Regions from separate parts of the Nonomuraea sp. NPDC050022 genome, predicted to be linked through region 1. Evidence: riboswitches for the same ligand, from Rfam matches in the RefSeq annotation. Region 1 holds a riboswitch; each other region holds the start of a gene.
What was found. A riboswitch is a leader RNA that binds a small molecule or an ion and turns the genes downstream of it on or off. The one in region 1 is predicted to bind cobalamin.

Region 1 (5,321 bases):
GGCCCCCGTGATGGCCGAGGGCGGCGCGTTCGTCGTCACTTCGTCGGTCTCCGGCCTGCTGGGCGACGTCGCGCACGTCGCGTACGGCACCTCGAAGGCGGCGCTGACCGGTTTCGTGCGCTACGTGGCCACCAAGTACGGCTCGCGCGGCATCCGCTGCAACGCCGTCGCGCCCGCGCTGGTCCTGACCGACGCGGCCGCGCAGGCCCTCGGCCGGGAGCGGCTGGCCGACAAGGCGGCCGAACGGCTGCTGCCCTGGGCCTGCACCCCGGACGACGTGGCCGACCTCGTCGCCTTCCTCGCCTCGGGTGAGTCGCGGTGCATCACGGGACAGACCATCGTCATCGACTCCGGCACGATGGCCCACCGCCCTGAACACGCCCTGCGCCAATGGCGCGACGCGGCGGGGTGATGCTGGTGCGGTGACCACCGGGATTCCCCTGGGGTGGTTCGTCACACGACCGTCTCGATCCCAGTGACGGTCTGTCGTGCTTGGGGTCCTTGTGGGGGAGGCCCTTGCGGGGTGCGGAGGAAGTCGGTCCGTGGTGGTTGGGGTCCTTTCAGGGATGCCCCTGCGGGGGAGCGGAGGAAGGCGGTCCGTGTGGCAGGGAGCCCGTGGAGGGACACTCCTGCGGGGGAGTGGAAGACCGGATGCCCGCAGAACATTCCTAGGAACCGCATTAAGGTTGTGGCGGATCAAGGGGGATGAATGGAGCCGGTGTCGGTCGGGTTGGTCGGGGCGGGGCCGTGGGCGGAGCGCGCGCATGCGCCCATGCTGGTCAACAGTCCGCATCTCCGGTTCGCCGGCGTGTGGGCCCGGCGCCCGGAGGCTGCCGCCCGGCTGGGGGCGCCGGTGTTCGAGCGGGTCGAGGAGTTGTTCGAGGCGTGCGAGGCCGTGGCGTTCTGCGTGCCGCCGGGCGTACAGGCCGAATTGGGGGTGCGCGCGGCGAAGGCCGGGAAGGCGCTGTTGCTGGAGAAGCCGCTCGCCGACTCGCTGGAGAACGCGCGGCGGCTCGCCGACGCCGTGCGTGAGGCCGGTGTGGCCTCCCAGATGGTGCTCAGCATGCGTTATATGAAGCAGGTCAGGGAGTTTCTGGCGCGCTGCGCGGAAATCGAGGCGTTCGGCGGTCACGCCGCGAACATCTCCAATGTCCTGCTGGGCGGCCACCTCTTCGGCACCCCGTGGCGGCTCGAGCGCGGGGCGCTCCTGGACGTCGGGCCGCACGTGATCGACCTGCTCGACGCCGCGCTCGGCCGGGTGACCGGCGTGCGCGCGCACGGCAACCCGCTCGGCTGGACCGGACTGCTGCTCGATCACGAGGGCGGCGCGGCCAGCGAGGCGTCGCTGTGCATGGCCGCCGCCGGTGACCTGCCGCCGGCCAGCGTCGCGGTGTTCGGCAGGACGGGCAGCGTGACGCTGATGCCCAGTGATGACGACGATCCGTTCGAGACCATCGCCGAGGAGTTCGCGCGGACCGTACGCCAGGGCGGCGGGCACCCGCTGGACGCGGCCCACGGGCTCAGGTTGCAAGAGATCATCGCCGAGGCGGAAGCCCAATTGGGCACCCCTTGACTTAACGCCCATCTGGCGCATTGATAGCGTCTGTCCGACGCGCAGAGTTGCAGCGAAGTCCGGTGCGAGTCCGGCGCTGTCCCGCAACTGTCATAGCCAGGTCGCCTGCCTCCGCGCTGACGTCATCAACCCTCGTGGAAAAGGGTGATCCGTCGCTCTCCAGCGGGTCTCTCGGTTCCGACAGTGTGAAAGGACTTCTCGTGAGGCCCGTACGCACGGCCTTCGCGGGCGCGCTGCTGGGAACGCTCGTTCTGGCCGGATGTGGTCAGACCAGCACTACCACCACCCCGTCCCCCGCGAGCCCCACCGGTACGACCGGCTCGACCAGCTCCGCCGCCTTCCCCGTAACGGTCGAGGCGGGCAACGGCAAGGTCGGCATCGCCAAAAAGCCGGAGCGGATCGTCTCGCTCTCCGCCAGCCACACCGAGACGCTCTTCGCCATCGGCGCGGGCCCCCAGGTCATCGCGGTGGACGACCAGTCCAACTACCCGGCCGGCGTCCCCAAGACCGACCTGTCCGGCTTCAAGCCGAACGTCGAGGCCATCGTCGCCCAGAAGCCCGACCTGGTGATCGTCTCCAACGACATCGACGGCATCGTCGCCAAGCTGGGCAAGGTGAACGTGCCCGTCCTCCTGGAGCCCGCCGCCACCAAGCTCGACGAGGCGTACGACGAGATCACCGACCTCGGCGCCGCCACCGGCAACACCGAAAAGGCCGGACAAGTCGTGACAGGCATGAAGACATCCCTCGACAAGCTCTCGGCGAACGCCCCCAAGAACAAGAAGCTCACCTACTACCACGAACTCGACCAGACCCCCTACGCGGCGACGTCCAGCACGTTCATCGGGCAGATCTACGCCATGTTCGGCCTCACCAACATCGCCGACAAGGCGCCGGACCCGGCGGGCGGCTACCCCAAGCTGTCGGCGGAGTTCGTCGCCCAGGCCGACCCCGACCTGATCTTCCTGGCGGACGTGAAGTGCTGCCAGCAGAGCAAGGACACGCTGGCCAAGCGCCCCGGCTGGAAAGGACTGTCGGCGGTCAAGGGTGACCAGGTGATCCAGCTCGACGACGACATCGCCTCGCGCTGGGGCCCGCGGGTCGTGGACCTGGCGCAGACCATCAGCGACGCCGTCGGCAAGGCGGCCACCCGCCAGTGAGGTCCAGACCGATGTGGACGGCGGGCGCGCTGGCCGTGCTCGCCGTCTCCATGGTCGCCGGGCTGCTCGGCGGGGCCGCCGACATCTCACCGTGGCAGGTGGTGCTCCAGGTGCTCGACTGGCTGCCGTACGTACACGTGGACTCGGGGCTGGCCCCCGTGGAGCAAGGGCTGCTGTTCGAGCTGCGGCTGCCCAGGGTGCTGGTGGCGGCCGTGGTCGGCGGGCTGCTGGCCATCGCGGGGGCCGGCTACCAGGGGGTGTTCCGCAACCCGCTGGCCGACCCCTACCTGCTGGGCGCCGCAGCCGGAGCCGGGCTGACCACCACCGTGGTCATCGTGCTCGTGCCGACCCCTGCCGTCGGCATCCCGGTGGCCGCCTTCGCGGGGGCGGTCGGCGGGGTGTTCCTCGCGTACGTGCTCGGCAACACCGCCGGGCGCTCGGGCGGCACCGCCACGCTGGTGCTCGCCGGGGTGGCCGTCACCTCGTTCCTGACCGCGATCCAGACGTTCATCCAGCAGTTCAAGGTCGAGCAGTTGCAGCGCATCTACTCTTGGATCCTGGGCGACGTGGGCGGCGGATGGGACCAGTTCTGGCTGGTCCTGCCGTACGCCGCCGTCTCGGCCGTACTGCTGCTCGCGCACGGGCGGATGCTGGACGTGCTCTCGGTGGGGGACGAGGAGGCCACCAGCCTCGGCGTCCGCGCCGGGCGGGTACGGCTGGCGGTACTGCTCGCCGCCTCCCTGGCCACCGCGGCGGCAGTGGCGGTGAGCGGGCTCATCGGGTTCGTCGGCATCGTCATTCCGCACGTGGTCAGGCGGCTGGCGGGCGGCTCCTACCGGATCGTGCTACCGCTGTCGCTGATCGGCGGCGCCGCCTTCCTCGTGCTCGCCGACCTGGTCGCGCGCACCGTCATCGCCCCCGCCGAACTGCCCATCGGAGTGGTCACCATGTTCGTCGGCGCGCCGTTCTTCGTGGCGGTCCTGCGCATGACCCGGCAGACCGCCACATGACCGCCGCCACGTCCTGGCAGGCCGCCGCGTGACCGCCGACACGGCCCGGCCGGCCTGGATGATCGAGACGAGCGCACTGTCCGTACGACTCGACGAGCGTGAGGTGCTCACCGAGGTCGACCTCTCGGTACGGCGCGGCGAATGGCTGGCGATCATCGGCCCGAACGGCGCCGGAAAGTCCACCCTGCTCAAAGCCGTCATGGGCGTCGTCGCCCACCGGGGCGACGTCACCGTCGGCGGCCGGGCCGCGAACACGCTCAGGCCCAGGGACCGGGCCAGGCTGGTCGCCTACGCCCCCCAGACGCCCTCGCTGCCTCCCGACATCACCGTGTACGACTACGCCCTGCTCGGCCGCACCCCGTACATCCCTTACCTCGGCAGCGAGAGCCGCCACGACAAAGAGGTCACCAGGTCCGTGCTCGAACGTCTCGACCTCACCGAGTTCGCCACGCGCCGGCTGGGGGAGCTGTCCGGCGGCGAACGCCAGCGGGTGGTCCTGGCCAGGGCACTGGCCCAGGAGGCGCCCGCGCTCCTGCTCGACGAGCCCACGACCGCGCTCGACCTCGGACACCAGCAGCAGGTACTGGAGCTGGTCGACCGGCTCAGGCTCGCCGACGAGCTGACCGTGGTGACGACGCTGCACGACCTGACCCTCGCCGGACAGTACGCCGACCGGCTCCTCCTGCTCGCCGGCGGCCGGGCCGTCGCCGCCGGGCAGCCGGGCCAGGTGCTCACGGAGGCACTGGTCGGCACCCACTTCGACGCCCGGGTCGAGATCGCGCCGGGTCCCGGAGGCCGGCCCGTCGTGCACCTGGTCAGGGGTGTCTCGTGAAAGTGGCGCCGGCCTATCGGGTCGAGGGCGTTGTCCTGAAGGGGGTCTCGTGGAGCTGACGTATCGGGTTGAGGACGGAGCGCGGCTCGGGTCGCTGCTGTGGGAGTTCGGGCCGGGGTGGCGGATGATCTCGTCGGCGCTTCTGGGCGGGGGGATCGGGGAGCGTACGTGGGTGCTGAACGCGCAGGTCGTGGCGGGCTACTCGCGGATGGACCCGGTCGAGCACCTGCTCGACCTCGGGCCTGACGGCAGCGGGGTGGGGATGATGACCGCCGCCTCGGTGGAGCGCTACGCGCGGGCGGTGGACGGCGGCGCGGAGGTCGTGGCGACGGTCGGGTTACGCGTCCCCACCTGGGCCGCCGCCCCCGAGGGCGCCACCGACCCCGAACTGGCCCCGATGCTCAGCACCCTCGCGCCGCCCGTGGGGACGATCAACCTGATGGCCGTGCTGCCGGTCGCGATGACCGACGCCGCCCTGGTCAACGCCGTGATGACGATGACGGAGGCCAAGTCCCAGGCGCTGATCGAAGCGGGCTTCCCGTGCACCGGCACCGCCTCGGACGCCCTGTGCCTGGCCGTACGCGCTGAGGGGCCGCAGGAGCTCTTCGGCGGCCCCCGCTCGACCTGGGGTGCCCGCCTGGCCCGCGCCGTCCACTCCGCCGTCCACCAGGGCGCGGCCTCCTGGCGGCCCCGGAGCTAGGACGATGGTCCCCTGGGGTGGTTCGTCTCACGACTGTCCCGATCCC
Region 2 (5,321 bases), on a different contig from region 1:
ACGTACGCGGCCGGGGCCCGGCCGGTGAGCGCGCGGACCGTGGCGATCATGCCGCCGTGGTACTGGAAGTAGTCGTCGGAGTCGGCGATGTCGTGCTCGCGTGTGTCGACGTTCTTGGCGGCCACGGCGATCCTGCGGTAGGCGTCCTCCATCTGCGGGCGCGCGGCCACGCCGTCGAGGTCGCGGCCGTAGGCGTAGCCACCCCAGACCGCGTACACCTCGGCCAGGTCGGTGTCGTCGCGCCAATTGCGGCTGTCGATCAGCGGCAGCAGCCCGGCCCCGTAGGCGCCCGGCGCGGAGCCGAAGATGCGCATCGTGGCGTGCCGCTCCTCGCCGCCGGTCGCGGTCACGTGGGCGCGTACGTAGTTGTGCTCGGGCGGTTCCTCCAGCCCGGCGGCCAGCCGTACGGCGTCGTCCAGCATGGCCACCACGTGCGGGAACGCGTCGCGGAAGAAGCCGCTGATGCGGACGGTCACGTCGACGCGCGGCCGGCCCAGCTCGGCCGGCGGGATCGGCTCCAGGTTCGTGACCCGGCGGGACGCCTCGTCCCATGCGGGGCGGATGCCGAGCAGGGCCAGCACCTCGGCCACGTCGTCGCCGGCCGTACGCATGGCGCTGGTGCCCCAGATGGACAGCCCCACCGAGCGCGGCCAGTCGCCGGTGTCGGCGCGGTAGCGCTCCAGCAGCGATTCGGCCATCGCTTGGCCGGTCTCCCAGGCCAGGCGGCTGGGCACCGCGCGGGGATCGACGGAGTAGAAGTTGCGGCCGGTCGGCAGTACGTTGATCAGGCCGCGCAGCGGCGAGCCGCTCGGCCCGGCGGGCACGTAGCCGCCGTCCAGGGCGTGCAGGATGTGGTCGAGCTCGTCGGTCGTCCGGGCCAGGCGCGGGACCACCTCGGTGGCGGCGAACGCGAGCACCCGCGTGACGAGCTCGCGCCGATCGGCGGGCAGCGCGAGGGCGACCTCCTGCGCGACCTTTTCCGCGACCTCCTCCGCAGCTTCCTCCACAGCTTCCTCCGCAACCTCCTCCGCGAGCTTCTCCGCAGCTTCCTGCGCCACCTCCTCGGCCGCCTCCGGCGCCCAGCCTCGCTCCTCCATCGCCGCCACCAGGGCACGGGCGGTCGCCTCGGCCCGGTCCACGTCGGCCAGCCCCGCCGTGCCGTCCTCGGCCAAGCCGAGCGCCTCACGTAAGCCGGGCAGCGTCTCGCGGCCCGACCACATCTGCCTGGCGCGCAGCATGGCCAGCACCAGGTCCACCCTGACCTGCCCGACCGGCGCCTGGCCGAGCACGTGGAGGCCGTCGCGGATCTGCGCGTCCTTCACCTCGCAGAGCCAGCCGTCCACGTGCAGGATGAAGTCGTCGAACTCGGTGTCGTGCGGCCGATCGGCCAGCCCGAGGTCGTGGTCGAGCCGGGCGGCCTGGATCAGTGTCCAGATCTGGGCGCGGATCGCGGGCAGCTTGGCCGGGTCCATGGCGGCGATGGTGGCGTGCTCGTCCAGGAGCTGTTCCAGCCGGGCGATGTCGCCGTACGTCTCCGCCCGCGCCATCGGCGGCACCATGTGGTCCACCAGCACCGCGTGCGCCCGCCGCTTGGCCTGGGTGCCCTCGCCCGGATCGTTGACCAGGAACGGGTAGATCAGCGGCAGGTCGCCGATGGCCGCGTCGGTGCCGCACGAGGCGGACATGCCGGCCGACTTGCCCGGCAGCCATTCCAGGTTGCCGTGCTTGCCCACGTGCACCATCGCGTGCGCGCCGAACTCGGCCGACAGCCAGCGGTAGGCGGCCAGGTAGTGGTGGCTGGGCGGCAGGTCGGGGTCGTGGTAGATGGCGATCGGGTTGTCGCCGAAGCCGCGCGGCGGCTGGACCATGACCACCACGTTCCCGGCGCGCAGCGCCGCCAGGACGATGTCGCCGTCATGGACGAACAGCTCGCCGGGCGGGGCTCCCCAGTGCCGCTCGATCCCGGTGCGCAGGTCGGCGGGGAGCGTGCGGTACCAGCGTTCGTAGGAGGCGGCGGAGATGCGTACCGGATTGCCCGCCAGGTGCTCCTCGGTCAGCCAGTCCTGGTCCTGGCCGCCCGCGGCGATGAGCGCGTGGATGAGCGCGTCGCCGTCCTGCTCGGCCACGCCGGGGAAGCCCTCGCCCAGGTCGTAGCCCGCTTCGGCGAGCCGGGCCAGCAGCCGTACGGTGCTGGCGGGGGTGTCCAGGCCGACGGCGTTGCCGACGCGCGAGTGCTTGGTCGGGTACGCCGACAGCATCACCACCAGCCGCCGCCCGCCGGGCGGGGTGTGGCGCAGCAGCCCGTGGCGTACGGCGATGCCCGCCACCCGCGCGGCCCGCTCGGGGTCGGCGACGTAGACGGTCAGCCCGTCGGGGTCGATCTCCTTGAAGGAGAACGGCACGGTGATGATCCGGCCGTCGAACTCGGGGATGGCCACCTGCGAGGCGGCGTCCAGCGGCGACAGGCCGTCGTCGTTGTCCTCCCACGCCTGCCTGGACGTGGTCAGGCACAGGCCCTGCAGGATCGGCACGTCGAGCGCGGCCAGCGCGCCCACGTCCCACGCCTCGTCGTCCCCGCCCGCGCCCGCTGTCGCGGGACGCGAGCCGCCCGCCGCCAGTACGGTCACCACCAGCGCGTCGGCGGCCCGCAGGGTGTCCAGCAGCTCGGGTTCGGCGGTGCGCAACGAGGAGCAGAACACCGGCAGCGCCTGCCCGCCCGCCTCCTCGACGGCGGCGCAGAGCGTCTCGACGAAGGCCGTGTTGCCCGCCATGTGGTGCGCCCGGTAGTAGAGCACCCCGATCACGGGCCCCTCGTGTGACCGTGCCTCGCGCTCCAGCCGCCCCCAGGACGGCGTGGGCGCCGGCGGCGCGAACCCGCTGCCGGTCAGCAGGACGGTGTCGGACAGGAAGGCGTGCAGCTCGGTCAGGTTGGCGGGCCCGCCGTGCGCCAGGTACGCGTGCGCGTCGGCGCAGACGCCGCCGCGCACCGTGGACAGCTCCATCAGCTCGGCGTCCGGCGCCTGCTCGCCGCCCAGCACTACGACCGGACGGGGCCCGGCCAGCAGCGCGTCGAGCCCCTCCTGCCAGGCGCGGCGACCGCCGAGCAGCCGTACGACGACCAGGTCGGCCCCCTCCAGCAGGCCGGGAAGATCGTCGGGGCCGAGCCGGGCGGGGTTGCCCAGGCGGTAGGCGGCGCCACAGGCACGCGCGCTCAACAGGTCGGTGTCGGAGGTGGAGAGCAGCAGGACGGTACGGCTGTCGCCAGGCACGGCGCGATCCTCCCTCGGGGTCCTCGCCCCGGTCGTGGGTGTCGCGACGGCAGGAGTCTCCTGGCTCCCGGATCAGCGCTCACCCCGGCCTTCCCACCCGTTGCCGGGCAGTGGCCTGCGGTGGGGTTCGCTCCCCGGTCACAGTGGCGGGACCGCGCCGGATTCGCACCGGCTTCCTCCCTTTGCCATCGCCTACCCAGGAGCCTACGGCAGGAGCAACCTCCACCAGAAGTGGCATTACCATCCTCATCGTGTCCATAGCCGACTTTTCCGGACGGGTCCGGCCCGACGCCTGTCCGGGAGCGCTCCAGGTGCACGAGGCCGCCGACGGCCCGCTGGCCCGGGTCCGCCTGCCCGGCGGCGCGGTCTCCGGCGGGCAGCTCCGCGAGCTGGCGGCCTGCGCGGCGGAGCTGGGCTCCGGGGTGGTCGAGCTCACGTCGCGGGCGAACGTACAGGTGCGCGGCCTGCGCGCGCCGGCCGCCTTCGCCGAACGGATCGCCGCCGCTGGGCTGCTGCCCTCGGCCGCGCACGAACGGGTACGCAACATCGTCGCCTCGCCGCTCGGCGGCCGTGGTCCCTCGGGTTCGGTGGACACGCAACCCCTGATCGAGGCCCTGGACCTGGCTCTGTGCGCACGGGTCCGGCTGGCCGGGCTGCCGGGGCGCTTTCTGTTCGCGCTGGACGACGGCACTGGGGATACGTGGCAGCTGGCCGCCGATGTCACTCTCGTGCCTGCGGCAGTGGACGGTGACGCCTGGGTCTCACTGCCCGAGGGCGCGGTGGCGGGCGGTGGCGCCTGGTTGTCACTGCTGCTGGCGGGCGTGGACGTCGGGCTTGTCGTGTCCCGTGACGCGGCGGTCGGGCTGATGATCGCCGCCGCCGAAGCGTTCCTCGACGAGCGGGAGCGCGGGCTTTCCGATCGTGACCGGGGCGCGTGGCGGATCGCGGAGTTGGCGGACGGTCCCGCCCGAATCGCCGCCCACCTGGGCGTGGCGGGCGCGCGTAAGACGACCGCCCTGGACGCCTCCCCTGCCTTCTCGGCCCGTCGCCCCGGGCCTGTCGATCAGCGGGACGGCCGCGTGGCGCTGGAGGCCGTGGTGCCGCTCGGGCGGCTGTCCGCCGCTCAGGTACGCGCCATCGCCGACACCGCCGACGACGGTGGGGCGGTTCCCGTACGGCTGACGCCTTGGCGAACGATCGTCCTGCTGGACCTGTCCCCCGCCGCGGCCGAGCGGGCGGTGCGGCAGCTGTCCACGGCCGGGCTGGTGACCGATCCGGCGTCGCCCTGGGTCGGCGTGAGCGCCTGCACCGGACGTCCCGGCTGCGCCAAATCGCTGGCGGACGTGCAGGAGGACGTACGGCGGTGGGTGGCGACCCTGGACGCGCCCGCTGCGACGCCGGTGCACTGGGCCGGTTGCGAGCGGCGCTGCGGACTGCCCCGCGGCCGGGTGGTCCAGATGGTGGCCACCGCCGACGGATACGAGGAACGACCGCACTGATGGCGGTCAGCTTCGACCGATGCGAGGAAAGGCAGCAGTGACCGACTACCTGCGCGACGGCGCCGAGATCTACCGGCGTTCGTTCGCGACCATCCGTGCCGAAGCCGATCTCACCGGGATGCCCCCGGATGTGGCCCAGGTGGCGGTGCGGATGATCCACGCGTGTGGCATGACCGACCTCGTCGCCGACCTGGACTGGTCGCCTTCGGTGGTCGTCCGGGCCCGCGAGGCGCTGCGGCGCGGCGCGCCCGTGCTGTGCGACGCGCAGATGGTCGCCTCCGGCGTCACCAGGCGCAGGCTGCCCGCCGACAACGACGTGGTGTGCGCTCTGGGCGAGCCAGGCGTGCCGGAGCTGGCCGAACGCCTCGGCACCACACGCAGCGCCGCCGCCCTGGAGCTGTGGCGCGACCGGCTGGACGGCGCCGTGGTGGCGATCGGCAACGCCCCGACCGCCCTGTTCCGGCTGCTCGAACTGGTCGCCGAGGGGGCCGGCAGGCCGGCGGCGGTGCTCGGCGTGCCGGTCGGCTTCATCGGCGCGGCCGAGTCCAAGCGG
Region 3 (5,321 bases), on a different contig from region 1:
GTACGGCATCGCGGTCGTCGACGGTGAGCGGCCCGGCGAGGTGGTCGTGGCCCGCAACGGCAGCCCGATCGTGCTCGGCATCGGCGAGAAGGAGATGTTCGCCGCCTCCGACGTGGCCGCGCTCGTCCGCTACACCCGCCAGGTCGTGCACCTGGAGGACGGCGAGCTGGCCGTGCTCAAGGCCGACGGGTTCCACACCTTCGCCAGCGACGCGCGCGAGACCGCCAAGGAGCCGCTGACCGTCGACTGGGACGCCGGGCACTACGACACCGGCGGCTACGAGCACTACCTGCTCAAGGAGATCTCCGAGCAGCCCGACACGGTCTCGCGCACCATGAGCGGCCGCCTCGACGAGCGCTTCCACATCGCCCACCTGGGCGGCCTGAACATGGACGCCCGCGAGACCCGCTCCTTCCGCCGGGTGAAGATCATCGGCTGTGGCTCCGCCTACTACTCGGGCCAGATCGGCGCGCAGCTCATCGAGGAGCTGGCCCGTATCCCGGCCGACGCCGAGCCGGCCAGCGAGTTCCGCTACCGCAACCCGGTCGTCGACCCCGACACGCTCTACGTCGCGATCAGCCAGTCGGGCGAGACCTACGACACGCTCGCGGCCGTACAGGAGCTCAAGCGCAAGGGCGGCCGGGTCATCGGCATCGTCAACGCGGTTGGCAGCGCCATCGCCCGCGAGGTCGACGGCGGCGTCTACCTGCACGCCGGGCCCGAGGTCTCGGTCGCCTCGACCAAGGCGTTCACCTCGACGTCGCTGGCGTTCGCGCTGCTCGCGCTGCACTTCGGCCGGGTGCACGACCTCTCGCCCGCCGACGGCCGCCGCGTCTGCGAGGGCCTGCGCAGGCTGCCCGGCCAGATCGAGGAGATCCTGGCGCAGGGCGACAAGATCGCCGAGCTGGCGAAGAAGTACGCGAACTATCCGAGCATGATGTTCGTCGGCCGGGTCCGCGGTTATCCGGTGGCCCGCGAAGGCGCGCAGAAGCTCAAGGAGATCTCGTACGTCCACGCCGAGGCCTATCCGGCCAGCGAGCTCAAGCACGGGCCGCTCGCGCTCATCGGCCCCGAGATGCCGACGGTGGCGATCGTCCCCGACGACGAACTGCTCGACAAGAACCTCACCACGCTCGGCGAGATCCGCGCCCGCGGCGGCAAGGTGCTCATGGTGGGCCACCGCGAACCCGACGCCAAGCTGGCCGATGACGTCATCGTGGTGCCGAAGAACGAGATCGAGCTGGACCCGATCCTGCTCACGATCCCGCTGCAGCTGCTGGCCTACCACGCCGCCGTGGCGCTCGAGCGCGATGTGGATAAGCCACGCAACTTGGCTAAGAGCGTCACAGTCGAGTAACTGCTTCGACACGGCGGCCACAATAGGCACATAGCCCGCGATAAGTGGACCGGCAGGACTTAAGATCGAAACTGTGCCCGAGTTTCATGGCCAACCGCCAAATCTCGCACGAATGTACGATTACATGCTCGGCGGCACAGACAACTACGCCGTCGACCGCGAGGCGATCGACCGGCTTGCGGCGCTGATCCCGCAAGCCGTCCTGCTGGCGCGTGCCAACCGGGCCTTCCTCCAGCGCGCGGTCCGCCACCTGGCGGGCGCGGGCGTCCGCCAGTTCCTCGATCTGGGCAGCGGGCTGCCGACCCAGGGCAACGTGCACGAGGTGGCGCCGGAGGCGAAAGTCGTCTACGTCGATCGCGACCCGGTCGTCGCCACCCACGCCAGGGCGTTGCTGGAGGGGGCGGGCCGGGCCGTCTTCGTCCAGGCCGATCTGCTCGACCCCGACGAGGTGCTGGCGCAGGCGTCCCGCTTCCTGGACATGAACGAGCCGGTGGGCGTGCTGCTGGTCTCGATCCTGCACTTCATCCCGGACGCCCGCGACCCGGGCAAGATGGTGACCAGGCTGCGCGAGGCGGTGGCGCCCGGCAGCTACCTGGTGCTCACCCACGCGACCTCGCGGGGACGGTTCGACGAGGGCGCCACGCCCCTCCACCGGCCCACGTCGGCAGGGGCCGGCACCGACCGGACGCCGAGGGAGATCCGGGCGTTCTTCGGGGACTTCGAGCTGGTCGAGCCGGGCCTGGTGCACGCCCCCGACTGGCGTCCCGATCGGCCCAGGCTGGTCAGCGAGCCCTCGCTGCCGTCGTACCTGCTCGTCGGTGTGGGCGAGAAAACTTCATAGTTCTTCCCGACTTTTCGTGATCCCTGATAATGACAACCCTGATGTGTAACAGTGCGTTAAGTGTCAGTGACCTGGGGTAGTTATGGGGTGCGAGGGGAGGACGCCATGCGCCGACGGGGGTTCTTCGCGCTCGGCCTGGCGGTGGCGGCCTGCGCGACAGGATGTGGCACGGAGGGGAGCCTCGGCGGACGCGCCGTCAACGCGGCCGGCCTCTCGGGCCGGTTCGCGATCGTCCCCGGCGCCGGACGCTGGGCCCGCGTCGCCAAGGCGCTCGTCAAAACCGCCCGCGACGCCGGTTTCCCGGTCTCCGGCACGCCGCCCGTCACCCGGATCACCGTCACCGGGTTGCCCGCGCTGGCCGCGACCGAGCTCAACAACGGGCTGTCGCTGCTCGACACCGCCACGCCGCTGGCCCGGCTCACCGGCCAGATCGAGGTGGTGGTGGTGCCCGCTCACTCCAAGTTCACCACCTTCGACCAGTTCGGCGCGCAGCTGGTGGCCCACCCCGACCGCACACCGCTGACGGGCGGACCGCAGGGCGAGCCCGACCACCTGCTGTTCGGGCTGATCGCCAAGGGCCTCGGCGCCGACACCCGGCAGGTCGACTACACCGGCTTTCCCGGCAGCGTGGAGGCCGCGGCCGCGCTTCTCGGTGGCAAGGCCGCCGCGGCGACCGGCACGCTCGCGGACTGGCGCCGTGCCATCGGCAAGGGCCAGGTCAGGGTGCTGGCCGTCTCCAGCGCGCGCCGGGTGGACGGCGTGGAGGCGCCGAGCCTGCTGGAGTGCGGCGTGCGGGTCGACTTCGCCGACTGGTGCGCGGCCGTGGGGCCCGAGGGGATGTCCGAGGACGGCAAGGCCGTCGCCATCCGGCTCTGCGACGAGGTCACGGAGTCCGCCTCCTGGCGGGCGGCCTGCCGGGCGGAGGGATGGACCTCGATCCCGCTCAGCGGCGACGACTTCGAACAATGGCTGGCCTCGGAGATCGGCAGGACCAGGGCCGTGCTCCGCGATCTGGGCATGCTCGACACCGCTGACACAACATGCTGGGGTAGTTGCGCCAAGGGCCACTAGATGTAGGATTCTGCTCGTCGCTGGTTCGCCCCTCGGGGCGGAGCAAAAGGGAACCCGGTGCGATTCCGGGGCTGCCCCGCAGCGGTGAGCGGGAACGACCGCCGTCACGAGCACTGGACCTTTCCGGGAAGCGACGGCCAGTAGGAACTATCGACCATGCCCGCGAGCCCGAAGACCTGCCGGTGACGTTGGGGGAGCCAGCCGGCTCTGCCCATCGAAGTGTCCATGGCCTCGAGGGAGGGCCGGGGGCGTCGGCGGCCGGGGAGTCCAGGGGCCGTCGTGCTCTCACGCGCCCTCACGGGGATGAGCTCGCGAGGAGAGAGCACGTGACGCAGATCATTGAGGCCGATCACCAGCCGGCCACGGTCGATCACCAGCCGGCCACGGTCGACCAGCAGCCGGCCACCGTCGGCCGGCAGTCGGCGACGGTCGATCGGCAGTCGGCCACCGCCAAAAGCGCCGATCGGCGGCTGGCGATCGAGGAGGCCGCCGCCCGGGTGATCACCGATCCGGCCAACTCCCGGATCGCCGCCCGGCTCCTGGCCGAGGAGATCGCCGACGAGGCGGCCGGGCACGGCGTGCGGACCTTTTCCGAGTCCATCGCCGCCAGCCACGCCGCCGGGCTGATCCAGGACTCGCTCGCCGCCTTCGTCGGCGCGCACGCCGCCGAGCTCGACGCGCTCGTCTCCGGCGACGCGGACGACCGCTTCGAGTACTTCGGGTTGCGTACGGTCTACGACCGCTACCTGCTGCGGCACCCGCGGTCGCGGACCGTGCTCGAACGGCCGCAGCACTTCCTGCTCCGCGTGGCCTGCGGGCTGTCGGAGACGGTCGCCGAGGCCGCCGAGCTGTACGGCCTCATGTCCACACTGTCGTACCTGCCGAGCTCACCGACGCTGTTCAACTCCGGTTCGCGCCGGCCGCAGCTGTCGTCGTGCTTCCTGCTCGACTCGCCGCGCGACGAGCTGGAGTCGATCTACGACCGCTACGGGCAGGTGGCCAGGCTGTCGAAGTACGCCGGGGGCATCGGCATCGCGTGGACCCGGGTGCGCTCGCGTGGATCCCTCATCAAGGGCACCAACGGGCACTCCAACGGCATCGTGCCCTGGCTGCGTACGCTCGACTCCTCCGTCGCCGCCGTCAACCAGGGCGGTCGCCGCAAGGGCGCGGCCTGTGTCTACCTGGAGACCTGGCACGCCGATATCGAGGAGTTCCTGGAGCTGCGCGACAACACGGGCGAGGACGCCCGGCGTACGCACAACCTCAACCTGGCCAACTGGGTGCCGGACGAGTTCATGCGGCGGGTGGAGGCCGACGAGGTCTGGTCGCTGTTCGACCCCAAGGAGGTCCCCGACCTCACCGACCTGTACGGCGAGGCGTTCACCCGCGCCTACCGCGCCTACGAGGCCGACGGCCGCTACACCCGGCAACTGCCCGCCCGGACCCTCTACGGCCGGATGATGCGCACCCTCGCCCAGACCGGCAACGGCTGGATGACGTTCAAGGACGCCGCCAACCGCACCTCCAACCAGACGGCCCGGCCCGAGAACGTCATCCACCTGTCCAACCTGTGCACCGAGATCCTCGAGGTCACCAGCGACGGCGAGACGGCGGTATGCAACCTCGGCTCGATCAACCTCGCCGCCCACCTGACCGGCGAAGGCGTCGACTGGGCCCGGCTGCGCACGACCGTCCGTACGGCCGTACGTTTCCTGGACCGGACCATCGACCTGGGCTTCTACCCGACCACTGAGGCCGAGGCGGCCAACAAGCGCTGGCGGCCGATCGGGCTCGGCGTGATGGGCCTGGCCGACGTCTTCTTCGCGCTCCGGCTGCCGTTCGACTCGCCCGAGGCGCTGGGGCTGTCGACCCGCGTCGCCGAGGAGATCGCCCTGGCCGCCTACGACACCTCCGCCGACCTGGCCGTCGAGCGCGGCCGGCATCCGTCGTACGAGGAGACCAGGGCGGCGGGCGGCGTCCTGCACCCCGACCACTACGGCGCCGCCGCGTCGCCGCGCTGGGCCGAGCTGCGCGCGAAGATCGCCACGACCG
Region 4 (5,321 bases), on a different contig from region 1:
GCCTGCCCCTTTCAGCGTCGACAGCGGCCCCGGGTTCGGGCGGGTTCCGGATGGGATCAACGCAGTGTTCTTGCTCGTCCCGAGCGGCGTTCACATGGCGTTCAGCGGGCTCTTCGAGGCTTGCGGGTCGGCACCCTACCTTCACCGCGAAAGGCTTCATCGTGAGGAACAACAAGGATGAACGGCCCGAATCTGCCGGGCTTTCCCGGCGGCGGCTGGTCAAGTACGCCGGTGTCGGCGCGACGCTGGCCGCCGCGGCACCCCTGGTGGGCGGCACCGCCGCGCAGGCCGACGACGAGCGCTCCTTCGGCGACGGCGCCAACAACGGCCGGATGTGGCGGGCGGGCGATCACCATGTCCACTCCGAGTACAGCGGTGAGTTCGACATCAAGACCAGCCCGCCGACCTTCCACAAGGGCGCCGACGCGGTCTACCCGATCGTCACCAACGCGATCATGGCCAAGTATTTCGGGTTGACCTGGGCGATGTGCACCGACCACGGCGGCCCGACGCATTCCAAGGTTAACCTGGAGCAGGCCTACCCCGACCTGCTGCGCTCGCGGGTGCTCGTACCCGAGGTCCTGCAGTTCTGGGGCATGGAGTTCGACGCGCCGGCGCTGGACCACCACACATTGATGATCCCGCACCACGCCGACGAGGCGCGGCAGCTGTTCGAGCTGGAGAGTCGCTTCGCCAAGCACGACGCCTTCCCGGCCGACCCCGGGCGCGACACCGAGGCCAAGATGGTGGAGTTCCTCAAGGCCGCCCGCGACATGCGGCAGAAGCCGCTGGTGATCGCGCACCACGCGGCGCGGTCGGCGACCGGGCTCGGCGTGTGGGGGCAGGACACTCCGCGCGAGTTCCGCAACGGCAACAACACCGCCCCCGACGTGTACGTGGGATTCGAGGGCGCCCCCGGGCACCAGGCCGGCCCGCTGAACGGCGGCGCCCGCGGCGGGTACGGCAACCACCCCACCTACGGCGGCTTCGACCAGATGACCGCGCGGGTCGGCGGCCTGTGGGACTCGCTGCTGGGCGAGGGCCGGCACTGGTGGATCACGGCCACCTCCGACTCGCACGTGCACTGGACCCGCGGCGGCTCGGACTTCTGGCCGGGCGAGTACAGCAAGACGTACGTGATGGCCCGCCAGGACTACGGCGACATCATGGACGCCCTGCGCAACGGCCGCATCTTCGTCGCCACCGGCGACCTGATCACCGCTCTCGACGTCACCGCCGGCAACCAGGGCCGCCAGGCCACCGTCGGCGAGACGCTGGTGGTCAACCGGCGCAACCGCACCGACGTCGAGGCCGAGATCCGGTTCCGGCCGCTGGAGGGCAAGAACGGCAACGGCGACCGCCCGGAGGTGCGGCGCGTCGACCTCATCACCGGACAGGTGAGCGGCGTGAGCGCCAACCTGGACGCCGACACCAACCCCACCACCAAGGTCGTGGCGCGCTTCGGGCCGGGCGACTGGCGCCGGCAGGGCCGGGACTATGTCATCCGGCACACGCTGCGCGATGTGCAGGCCGACAGCTACCTGCGGGTACGCGGCACCAGCACCGACGAGATGGAGCCGGCGGCCGACGGCAAGGAGAGCCCGTGGCAGGACCTGTGGTTCTACTCCAATCCCGTCTTCATCCGCGTCCGCTAGCCCGCCGGCCTTGGGCGGTCCCGCGTACCACGCGCGGCCGCCCTCTCTCCGCGCCAAGCGTGGCGCCGGAGGTCTTTCAGCTGGGGGTCTTCCAACGGTGCGGGGCCGGGTTACGTTCGCGTTCGGCGAGCCTCGGGGATCGTCTGCCTTCCCGTTCCTGTCCTACAGGGGAATCCGAATGCGCAGAGTCATCACCATCCTGGCCACCGCGCTCTCCTTGACCATCGCCATGGCCGTGCCCGCCACCGCCGGCGGCCTGGACGACGTCTTCGCCAAGCTGCTGGTCAAGCAGGTCAAGGGGACGAACGTCGCCAAGCACCTGCAAGCCCTGCAGGACATCGCCACCGCCCATGGCGGCATCCGCGCGACCGGCACCAGCGGCTACGACGCCTCCCGCGACTACGTGGCGAACAAGCTGCGCAAGGCCGGTTACAAGGTCACGCTGCAACCGATCAACTACGTCAAGAGCTGGGCCGAGAACAGCCCGCCGACGCTGGCGCTCACCGCGCCGAGCGCGAAGACGTACGTACCGAACGAGGACTTCTTCACCTTCCAGCCCTCCCCCTCGGGCGAGGTGACCGCGCAGGTCCAGGGCGTGGACCTCACGCTGCCACCCACTCCCACGCCGACCTCGACCAGCGGCTGCGAAGCGGCGGACTTCGCCGGGTTCATGGCCGGCCGTATCGCGCTCGTCCAGCGCGGCACCTGCCCATTCGTCACGAAGGTGCAGAACGCGGCCGCGGCGGGTGCGACCGGGCTCATCATCTTCAACGAGGGTCAGCCGGGTCGTACCGACGCGTTCCCGCTGGACATCGGCGAGTGGCGGGGCGGGATCCCCATGGTGTTCGCCGACTTCGCCGTGGGCAACGAACTCGCGAGCACGCCGGGCGCGAGCGTACACCTCAAGGTCGACGCCAACCTCGTCCTCGGCAGCACGGACAACGTGATCGCCGAGACCCGCTTCGGCGACCCGCGCAATGTCGTTATGGTGGGCGCGCATCTCGACAGCGTGACGGCGGGGCCCGGCATCAACGACAACGGCTCGGGCAGCGCGGCGATCCTGGAGGTCGCCGAGGAGATGGCGCTCTACCCGGTCAAGAACAAGGTCCGCTTCGCCTTCTGGGCCGCCGAGGAGATCGGGCTGCTCGGTTCCGATCAGTACGTCGGGTCGTTGTCGCAGGCGCAGCGGGACCGCGTCCGGGTGTATCTGAACTTCGACATGGTGGCCACGCCGAACTACGCCTACAAGCTGTACGACGGGGACGACTCCGACAACGTCGGCTCCCCCGCCGGTCCGCCCGGTTCCGCCGAGATCGAGAAGCAGCTGGCGGCGTTCTACGGCTCGCGCGGCCTGCCCACGGTGGGCACGGACTTCGACGGGCGCTCGGACTACGGGCCGTTCATCGCGGTCGGGATCCCGGCCGGCGGCATCTTCACCGGCGCCGAGGGGATCAAGACGGCCGCGGAGGCGGCGCTGTTCGGCGGGACTGCCGGGGTCGCCTACGACGCCTGCTACCACCAGGCGTGCGACACCATCGCCAACATCAACGCCACGGCGCTGGACGTGGACGCGGACGCCATCGCCGACTCCGTCGCGCGATACGCGTTCAACCTCCGCTCCATCCCGCCGCGAGTGGCACCCGCGACCAGCCGTGCGCGCTTCACACCGTCAACGTCCGGCTTCCTCGATGTGTTGACGCGAACGGGAGGAAAGGATACGTTCCGGTAGATTTCACGGTTGTCCAAGGGAAATCCGGTGAGATGCCGGTGCGGACGCGCCACTGTATCCGGGACGTAGATCCCGGGAGCCAGGTCGCTTGGGCCTCCGTGACCTCATTTGTTGGGACGCGTCATCCCTGAGGAGGCACTGATGAGTGGTCTGTCCGCTCCTACCGTCATTCCGTTCCCCCGTCTGCGGCTGTGGTTGCTGGCCGTACCGGTACTGCTGCTGGTCGCCTACCTGGTGCTGATGGACAACGGCGCCATCTCGCAGACGGGTGCGTACCTGCACGAACTCATGCACGACGGGCGTCACCTGCTCGGCGTGCCCTGCCACTAGACCCAGGCATGGTACGCACCCTGCTGGTCAGGGGCCTGCTTCTGGGCCTGCTGGCCGGATTGATCGCGGGCGGCTTCGCCTTCGCCTTCGGGGAACCGCAGGTGGACAGTGCGATCGCACTGGAACAGGCGCACGCCGCGCAGGAACCTGGCCATGACCACGGCGAGGAGGAACTGGTCAGCAGGCCGGGCCAGAAGGCCGGGCTCTTCCTCGCCACCGGCCTGTACGGGCTGGCCGTGGGAGGGGTCTTCGCCCTGGTGTACGCGGGTCTGCGGGGCCGGGTCGGTCCACGGTCGGAGGGCGGGCTGGCGCTCGCCGCCGCCGGGTCGGCGTTCGGGGCGGTGATCCTCGTACCGTTCGTGAAATATCCGGCCAATCCGCCGGCTGTCGGAGACCCGGAAACGATCAACAGCCGGACCGCCCTCTATGTCGTGATGATCCTTGTCGGCCTGGCCGCGATCGCGATCGCGGTGGCGACCGCGCGCCGGGTGACCGCCGGGCCTTGGGCGCGGTGGGTCGCGGCCGGGGTCGCGTACCTGGTCCCGGTGGTCGCCGCGTGGCTGCTGCTGCCGACCGTGGACGAGGTGCCCGAGGGCTTTCCTGCCACGTTGCTGTGGCAGTTCAGGCTCGTGTCGTTAGGGACGCAGCTCGTTTTCTGGACGGCCTTCGGTGTGCTGTTCGGGTGGGTGAGCGACAGGGCGGCGCGGCGGGGGGCCGTACCCGCGACCGCCGCCTCGCCGGGCTGAGCCGGCGTGCTGTTCGTCCGGCACGCCAGCACGCCGGGGATGCGGACCGCCTGCTTTCCCGGGGCGGATGAGGACGCCGACCCGTCGAGCCTGGCCAGGGCACACGGCTTGGCCAGGGCACACGGCTTGGCTTCGGTGGTGGCCGACTCGATGGCTGTCGGCTCGGCGGCGACCGGCTCGGCAGTGACCGGCTCGGCGGCGGGCGGCTCGGCGGCGGTCGACTCGGTGGCGTGGGTCGCTCCCAGTGCCGCGGCGCGGCAGACCGCCGCCGCGCTCGGCCGGGAAGCGTGCGTGGTCGCCGCGCTCGCGGAGGCCGATCACGGCCGGTGGCGCGGCCTGCCGTACGGACGGGTCGCGCGGGAGGAGCCGGACGCGCTGGCGAGCTGGCTGGCGGATCCGGACGCGGCGCCGCACGGCGGGGAGAGCCTGACCGTGCTGGCGGCGCGGGTGGCCGACTGGCTCGACTCGGTGCGCGGGGAGCCCGAGGCGGTCGCCGTCTGCGACGCGGGCGCCATCCGGGCGGCCCTCGGCCATGCGCTGGGACTGGACCCAGTGCACTCCGCCCGTTTCGATCTCGCGCCGCTGTCCGTCACTGAGCTGACCGTCACGCGAGGCGGCTGGCGGGTCGCCCACGTCAACCGGAAGATCCTTTAACCGGAAGATCCTGTCTTGAACGTACGGAAGGTCCTGTCTTGATCGTCTCGTATCCGTTCAGCGCCGTCGTCGGGCTCGACGACCTGAAGCTGGCGCTGGTGCTCAACGCCGTCTCGCCACGGGTGGGCGGTGTGCTGGTACGGGGTGAGAAGGGCACCGCCAAGTCCACCATCGTGCGCGCGCTGGCCGCCCAGCTGCCCCCGGTGA

Region 2: it holds a riboswitch for cobalamin, as region 1 does, so the genes downstream of both, cobN (cobaltochelatase subunit CobN) here and ACIBO2_RS09105 (ABC transporter substrate-binding protein) in region 1, are expected to answer to the same signal.
Region 3: it holds a riboswitch for cobalamin, as region 1 does, so the genes downstream of both, ACIBO2_RS58605 (ribonucleoside-diphosphate reductase subunit alpha) here and ACIBO2_RS09105 (ABC transporter substrate-binding protein) in region 1, are expected to answer to the same signal.
Region 4: it holds a riboswitch for cobalamin, as region 1 does, so the genes downstream of both, ACIBO2_RS33545 (CbtB-domain containing protein) here and ACIBO2_RS09105 (ABC transporter substrate-binding protein) in region 1, are expected to answer to the same signal.

Annotation. Positions count from the first base shown of each region.
Region 1 is NZ_JBITKE010000002.1:554,781-560,101, reverse strand. Features, by position in the region: gene ACIBO2_RS09115 (SDR family NAD(P)-dependent oxidoreductase) at 1-412, shown strand, start outside; gene ACIBO2_RS09110 (Gfo/Idh/MocA family oxidoreductase) at 710-1,573, shown strand; cobalamin riboswitch at 1,581-1,701, shown strand; gene ACIBO2_RS09105 (ABC transporter substrate-binding protein) at 1,774-2,733, shown strand; gene ACIBO2_RS09100 (iron ABC transporter permease) at 2,745-3,743, shown strand; gene ACIBO2_RS09095 (ABC transporter ATP-binding protein) at 3,772-4,575, shown strand; gene ACIBO2_RS09090 (adenosylcobinamide amidohydrolase) at 4,625-5,275, shown strand.
Region 2 is NZ_JBITKE010000008.1:267,525-272,845, forward strand. Features, by position in the region: gene cobN (cobaltochelatase subunit CobN) at 1-3,269, opposite strand, end outside; cobalamin riboswitch at 3,300-3,508, opposite strand; gene cobG (precorrin-3B synthase) at 3,521-4,768, shown strand; gene ACIBO2_RS33585 (precorrin-8X methylmutase) at 4,806-5,321, shown strand, end outside.
Region 3 is NZ_JBITKE010000030.1:9,375-14,695, forward strand. Features, by position in the region: gene glmS (glutamine--fructose-6-phosphate transaminase (isomerizing)) at 1-1,357, shown strand, start outside; gene ACIBO2_RS58595 (SAM-dependent methyltransferase) at 1,431-2,198, shown strand; gene ACIBO2_RS58600 (tripartite tricarboxylate transporter substrate-binding protein) at 2,304-3,269, shown strand; cobalamin riboswitch at 3,274-3,468, shown strand; gene ACIBO2_RS58605 (ribonucleoside-diphosphate reductase subunit alpha) at 3,596-5,321, shown strand, end outside.
Region 4 is NZ_JBITKE010000008.1:257,806-263,126, forward strand. Features, by position in the region: gene ACIBO2_RS33535 (phosphoesterase) at 162-1,655, shown strand; gene ACIBO2_RS33540 (M28 family peptidase) at 1,834-3,384, shown strand; cobalamin riboswitch at 3,362-3,491, shown strand; gene ACIBO2_RS33545 (CbtB-domain containing protein) at 3,526-3,714, shown strand; gene ACIBO2_RS33550 (CbtA family protein) at 3,723-4,460, shown strand; gene ACIBO2_RS33555 (histidine phosphatase family protein) at 4,467-5,114, shown strand; gene ACIBO2_RS33560 (VWA domain-containing protein) at 5,153-5,321, shown strand, end outside.